2 linked regions of the Polyangium mundeleinium genome follow. The protein of the gene in region 2 interacts with the protein of the main gene of each other region in a pairwise test. Links are inferred from orthologs where the notes say so. Each region holds a gene or a part of one and is shown on either strand. Other genes may lie near its edges.

Region 1 (3,170 bases), about 11 Mb from region 2 along the record:
CATGTACCTTTGCGGCACCGGCGCTCCGTAGATCCCCGAGCCGAGGTGCACGCCTGTCTCGGCGTCGTCGTCGGCGGGCAGGTGCGCGAACTCGGGGTTCACGATGCCCCCGCCCATGGGCGGCGGCGTCGGCGCGGGCAGCCACGCGGACGCGGTGGCCGGGGACGACGGCGGCGGCGCGGGCGGCGGCACCGATCCGGTCGTCTTCCTCTCCCGCGCGGCCTGCGCGATCTGCCCGATCCGATCCACGAGCAGCCGGCCCTCGGGCGGCGAGAACGGCAAAAGCGCGTGCGCGAACGCGTGCACGCTCCGGAAGCGCGCCTCCACGTCCTTCGCGAGCGCCCAGCCGATCACCGTGTCGAGCTCCGCAGGCACATCGCCGCGCAGTTGCGACACGCGCATCGGCTCTTCGCGCGTGATCTGCAGCATCAGGTACGCGGCTTCACCCTGGAACGGCGGACGACCTGCGAGCATCTCGTAGAGGATCGTCCCGAGCGACCACACATCCGTGCGCGCGTCGACGTCCTTCGCCTTTCGCACGAGTTCCGGCGACGCGTACGGCGTGAGCCCGAACATCGCCGTCCCCGTGAGCTCGCCCGTCGCGTCCTGCGCGCCGCCGAGCAGCTTCGCCGTGCCGAACTCCGTGATCTTGATGAGCGGCGCGCCGCCGGTCCGCTGCGTGAGGAAGAGGTGCGACGGCTCCAGATCACGCACGACGATGCTGTTCGCGTGCGCCTCGGCCACGGCCTCGCAGGCTTGCAGCGCGAACAGGATCGCGTCGTGCAGCGGCAGCGGGCCGGTCTTGCGGACGTGCCGTTCGAGGTCGATGCCTTCGAGGTACTGCCGGACGAGGTAAAACGTCCCGTCGGCCTCGTTGCCGACGTCGATGATGCGGGCGACGTGCTCGGAGGCGATCTTCGAGAGGGCGCGCGCCTCGCGGCGGAAGCGCTCGATCTCGCGCGCATCGGCCTGGTGCGGCAGGAGCAGCTTGATGATGGCCCGCTGGTCGAACGCGGTGTGGAACGCGTCCACCGTGAGGCCATGTTTACGCCCGAGGATGGCGCGAACGCGGTATTTACCGCCGATCAGGGCGCCGGGATGGATGTCGTTGGCGGAGCGCATGACTCGTCGTTGTCGGCGAACCGGATCGCGCGCCCATTCTTGCATGCCCTCGGCGGGAGGGGTAGGAGCGTGCGTCTGGGCGAGAGACGCCCACGCTCCCGCACCATGAAGCGCTACCAGCCCGGCCCCTACGACAACCTCCCCGACGTGCGGGATGGCTTGACCCGCAAGGAGCGCATCGTGCTCTATGTCCTCCACAAGACGCAGGAGGAGCGCGGGGGCCGCAACGTGCCCACGGCGATGCTCTACGGCCGCGTCGTCGAATACATCGACATGAGCGTCGAGGAGCTTCAGCGTATCCTCGCCCGCCTGGCCGCTCCGCAGGAAAATACCCGCGGCAAGCCCTGACGGCCGGCCGCGCTCAGCCGGCCTTCGGGAGCGTGATCTTCGGCTCCTTCGGGTGACGCCGGTAGAGCAAGATCGTCCGACCGAGCACCTGCACGAGCTCGGCGCGCACGGCGGGCGGGATCTTTTCGGCGAGATCGCCGCGCTCGTCGGGGCACTCCGTCCCGACCCGCACCTTGACCAGCTCATGCTGCTCGAGCGCGTCGTTCACGGCGGAGACAATCCCGTCGGTCAGCCCGTGTTTGCCGAGCTGGACCACGGGATCCAGGTGATGGCCGAGCGCGCGCAGGTGGCGGCGCTGCTTTCCTGTCAGGCTCATGCGGTCCTCTTTCTCGGCCGACTCGGTCGAGGGACGGCCGGCCTAGTCCCCCGGCTCCTCCACGTCAAGCGCGCCCTCGCTCCATTGCCGGACGCACCCGACCCCTCCATGTTCCGCGCGTCGCGCCGACGAGGCGCGAGAGGAGGGACGCGTGCAAGAAAAACGCGTGCAAGAAACGGAACGGATCACGTTCGTCCTCGTCGCCGACGCGAGCCGAGCCCGCCTGTTCCGGCAGGGCCTCGAGGAGAACGCGCCGCTCGAGCTCGTCGAGGAGTTCGAGCACCCCGAGAGCCGCGCGATGGCCCGCGATCTCATGGCGGACAAACCCGGCCGCACGTTCTGGAAACGCGGCCAGAGCGCGCCGGACTACCGGACCGATCCGAAGGACGTCGAGGCCGAGAAATTCGCGCGTAGCCTCGCCGACCGGCTCGCCGCGCTCTACGACACGCAAGCCTTCCACAAGCTCGTCCTCGCCGCGCCGCCGAAGTTCCTCGGCCTCCTGCGCAGCATGCTCGCCGCGCACACGAACCACGTCGCCGAGGCTGTCGTCGCGTCTCACGAGAAGGACTACACGCAGCTCGACGTGCGCACGATCGCCGAACGAATCGCCGCCTGAGATCCAGGCACGGAATCGTCGGGCGCGCCCGCGCAGGCGAGGTATACCGGGGCCCTCCATGAGTGACGTGGCCCCGATTCCCAGTGCTTCGCGCATCGTGGACGAGACGGTGGCCGCAGGACCGCGGACGCGGAGCGCGGAGCTGCGCGAGATCGCCGCCCTCGGCGGACCCATCACGCTGAGCTTCGTCGCCAATCAGCTCCTCGGCTTCGTCGACACCGCCATGGTCGGCCGCCTCGACGCCACCGCGCTCGCCGCCGTCGGCATCGGCAACGGCATCTTTTTCTCGATCACCGTGCTCTTCATGGGCCTCATCCTGGGCATGGATCCGCTCGTGTCCCAGGCCGAGGGCGCGGGCGATCGCAGCCGCGCCCGCGCCGTGCTCGGCCAGGCCGCGCGCCTCGGCCTCGTTTTGTCGATCCCGTGCATGGCGATCATCGTCCTCGCCGGCCTCCTCGTCGGCCGCGCCGGCATCGACGCCGAGACCTCGCGCAACGTCCTGCACTTCTTGCTCGGCCGCCTCCTCAACGTCGTGCCTTTCCTCCTGGTCACGGCCTGCCGCGTGTACCTCCAGGCCCGCGGGTACACGCGCGCGCTCGTGTGGTCGGCCGTATGGGCGAACGCCACGAACATCGTCGGCAACGTCCTCCTCATCTACGGCGACGAGGGCCTCGCCTACATCGGCCTCCCGCGGGTCGGTTTGCCTGCGCTCGGCGTCCTCGGCTCGGGCCTCGCGTCGAGCATCGCCTCGCTCGTCTCCTTTGGCGT
Region 2 (3,145 bases):
CCGGCCTCGCCCTCGTCGACGAGCAGGCCGCCGGCGCGCGCCTCGCACGCCTTCGAGGCCTCGGCGATGACGGCGCGGCTCAGCTCTTCGAGCGAGGAGGCCCCGCTCATCGCCGTTTCGAGCTCGAAGAGCAGCTTCAGATCGGCGACGCGGTGCTCGAGCTGCTCCTTCGTCTCGACGAGCTGCATGTTCTTCTGGATGACCGAGAGGAACAGGCGCGAGTTGTCGATGGAGATGGCCGCCTGCGTGGCGAGCGCCGAGAGCAGCTCCTCGTCGTGTTGCGAGAACTCGCCCTTGCCGCCGTGCTTGTTCAAGACCTGCACGACGCCGATCGTGCGGCCCACGTGGTTGCGCATGGGCGCGGCGAGGATCGAGCGCGTCCGGTAGCCCGTGAGATCGTCCCACGTGCGCTGGAAGCGTTTGTCCCTGTACGCGTCCTTCACGCGGGCGATCTTGCCGTGCTTGGCGACGTGCCCAGCGATGCCTTCGCCCACGGGCAGCTCGATCGAGCGCACCTCGCCGCCGAGGATCACCCGCGAGAGCAGCATCTTTCGTTGCTCGTCGAGCAGGTAGAGCGTGGCCCGGTCGGCTTCGAGCAGCTCCGTGATCTTGCCGAGGATGAGCTCGAGGAGCTGGTCGAGGTCGAGCGTGGAGCCGAGCGCGAGCCCCACGTCGCGTAGGGCGCGGACGGTCTTCTCCGAGCGTTCGAGGCTGGCCTCGAGTTCCTCGACTCGGGCCGTGAGCTCTCGCAGGCGGTCCGCCTTACCGGTCACCATACGACGCTAACACGCCTCCGGCCGCCGCTACAGCGCTCCCGTAAATTCGCGATGGATCGGGCGGTTTGCCCGGGGGACGGGCAGGGAAGGGGGGGAGGGGAGGGGGAGGGGCCTCGGTCGAGGAGGCCCCTCGGGCGCGGGATTACTGATTCATGGATTCGAGGAACTCCTGGTTCGTCTCGGTGCGGCTCACCTTGTCGAGCAGGAATTCCATCGAGTCGATGACGTTGAGCGGGTGCAGGAGTCCGCGGAGCAGCCACACGCGCTGGAGGATCCACTCGGGCAGGAGCAGTTCTTCCTTGCGTGTCGCGCTCTTGTTGATGTCGAGGCAGGGGAAGATCCGCTTCTCCATGAGCTTGCGGTCGAGGTGGATCTCGCTGTTGCCCGTGCCCTTGAACTCCTCGAAGATCACCTCGTCCATACGCGAGCCCGTGTCGACGAGCGCGGTGGCGATGATCGTGAGCGAGCCGCCCTCCTCGATGGAGCGGGCCGCGCCGAAGAAGCGCTTCGGCTTGTGGAGGGCGTTCGAGTCGACGCCGCCGGAGAGGATCTTGCCGCTCGGGGGGACGACGGTGTTGTAGGCGCGGGCGAGGCGCGTGATCGAGTCGAGCAGGATGACCACGTCGTGCTTCTGCTCGACGAGGCGCTTGGCCTTCTCGATGACCATCTCCGCGACCTGCACGTGACGCGTCGCCGGCTCATCGAAGGTCGAGCTGATCACCTCGCCCTTGATGTTGCGCTGCATGTCCGTGACCTCTTCGGGCCGCTCGTCGATGAGCAGCACGATGAGGGTCGTATCCGGGTGGTTCGTGCTGATCGCGTTGGCGATGTTCTGGAGCAGCACCGTCTTGCCCGCGCGGGGCGGCGAGACGATGAGACATCGCTGGCCCTTCCCGATCGGGCAGAGCATGTCGATGATGCGCGTCGAGAAGCCCTTCGTGCCGTTCTCGATGTTGAACTTCTGCTGCGGGTAGAGCGGCGTGAGGTTGTCGAAGAGGATCTTGTCGCGCGCGACCTCGGGCGAGACGCCGTTGATCTTGTCGACCTTGAGCAGGGCGAAGTACGCCTCGCGCTCCTTCGGGGGCCGGATCGGGCCGCTCACCGCGTCGCCCGTGCGCAGGTTGAAGCGCCGGATCTGCGACGGGGAGACGTAGATGTCGTCCGGACCCGGCAGGTAGTTGTAGTCGGGCGCCCGCAGGAAGCCGAAACCGTCGGGCAGGCACTCGAGCACGCCCTCGCCGTAGACAGGCTGGTCTTGCGCGGCCAAGGCCTGGAGGAGCGCGAAGATGAGCTCCTGCTTGCGCAGGCCCGCGGCTCCTTCGATGTTGAGGCCCTTGGCCATCTGCACCAGATCGGCCATCGATTTCTGCTTCAGTTCACGCAGGTGCATCGATCGAAAACTCCACGGAGGGGCGTCGGCCGGTCGACGGCGCGTTCCCCGAGGTCGGTAGGGTTGTAGGAAGGTCGAGCTTCGAGTCGGCCCTTGGGCCGGCTCTCGTGGATGCCCGCCCCTGGGAAGGGCGGGTTTTCGGACTGTGACGAGGCGTCCCCAGCGAAGGGGCGCGGCCGGGCGTGTGGCTCGGCGGGCGGGGACTCTATCAAGCGATGCTGCCCTGTCAATCGGCCGTGTCGCCTCACAGGTTCGCTCCTTCAGGGGCGGATCGTTCCAGCGTGGTGTCCGCGCCGCGGGCCGACGAGGTTGCCTCGGCCCTTGCGTGCGACTAGGAATCGAGCGGTCCGATGGGGCTGAAACAAGTGCATCTGCACGTGAAAGGTCGCGTTCAGGGCGTCTACTTCCGGGCCTCGACGCAGCGCGAAGCCAAGCGCCTCGGCCTCTGCGGCTGGGTCAAGAACCGCGCGGACGGAGGGGTCGAAATCCTCGCCGAAGGCGAAGAAGACGGCCTGAAAGAGCTCATCGCCTGGTCCCAGAAGGGACCGAGCGCGGCGCGCGTGGAGCACGTCGACGTTCGTTGGCGCGGATTTCAGGGCGATTTTTCGGACTTCCGCATCGTCGAGTGATCCGCCCTGGAAGGGCCGCGCGCTCGCCCGTCGTTCTCGGGGGCACCGTGAATCACGTCTCGAAGCTCGCTTCGTCGTTCGTTCTGGTCTCTGCGCTCGCGCTCGTGCCGCTGCACGTGCATGCCGCGGGCGAGATCACGCAACCGTCGTCTTCGGCCGCCGCCGCGCCGGCCGCGCCCGCGTCCCTGCCAGAGCTGCCCAAGCTCCAGCCGCTCGTGCTGCAAGAGCCCGACGCCGCCGCGCTGCAGGAGCTCGACCGCGTGCTCGAGCGTCTCACGACGGGCGACGCGCGGGCGAAGGAGACGGCACGTGTGGCCGTTGCGGAGGTCACGCCCTCGGTCGTGCCCGCG

Evidence for each region.
Region 1: the proteins of rho (region 2) and yhbY interact in binary tests that used the Escherichia coli proteins (3 or more experiments, as listed by UniProt). The link is inferred for Polyangium mundeleinium from one-to-one orthologs.

The regions. Positions count from the first base shown.
Region 1 is NZ_JAQNDO010000001.1:1,736,010-1,739,179, reverse strand. Bases 136-2,991 are described here. They hold yhbY (ribosome assembly RNA-binding protein YhbY), read right to left. Parts: upstream 1,787-2,991; coding sequence 1,484-1,786; downstream 136-1,483. Other genes in these bases: POL67_RS07220 (MATE family efflux transporter), read left to right, coding at 2,461-2,991; POL67_RS07225 (host attachment protein), read left to right, coding at 1,938-2,402; POL67_RS07235 (hypothetical protein), read left to right, coding at 1,228-1,470; POL67_RS07240 (serine/threonine protein kinase), read right to left, coding at 136-1,122. Outside these bases: more of POL67_RS07240, read right to left, coding at 1-135; more of POL67_RS07220, read left to right, coding at 2,992-3,170.
Region 2 is NZ_JAQNDO010000001.1:12,934,123-12,937,267, forward strand. Bases 43-2,873 are described here. They hold rho (transcription termination factor Rho), read right to left. Parts: upstream 2,167-2,873; coding sequence 919-2,166; downstream 43-918. Other genes in these bases: POL67_RS51195 (GAF domain-containing protein), read right to left, coding at 43-776; POL67_RS51205 (acylphosphatase), read left to right, coding at 2,517-2,795; POL67_RS51210 (tetratricopeptide repeat protein), read left to right, coding at 2,843-2,873. In the rest of the region: more of POL67_RS51195, read right to left, coding at 1-42; more of POL67_RS51210, read left to right, coding at 2,874-3,145. UniProt on the Escherichia coli protein: Facilitates transcription termination by a mechanism that involves Rho binding to the nascent RNA, activation of Rho's RNA-dependent ATPase activity, and release of the mRNA from the DNA template.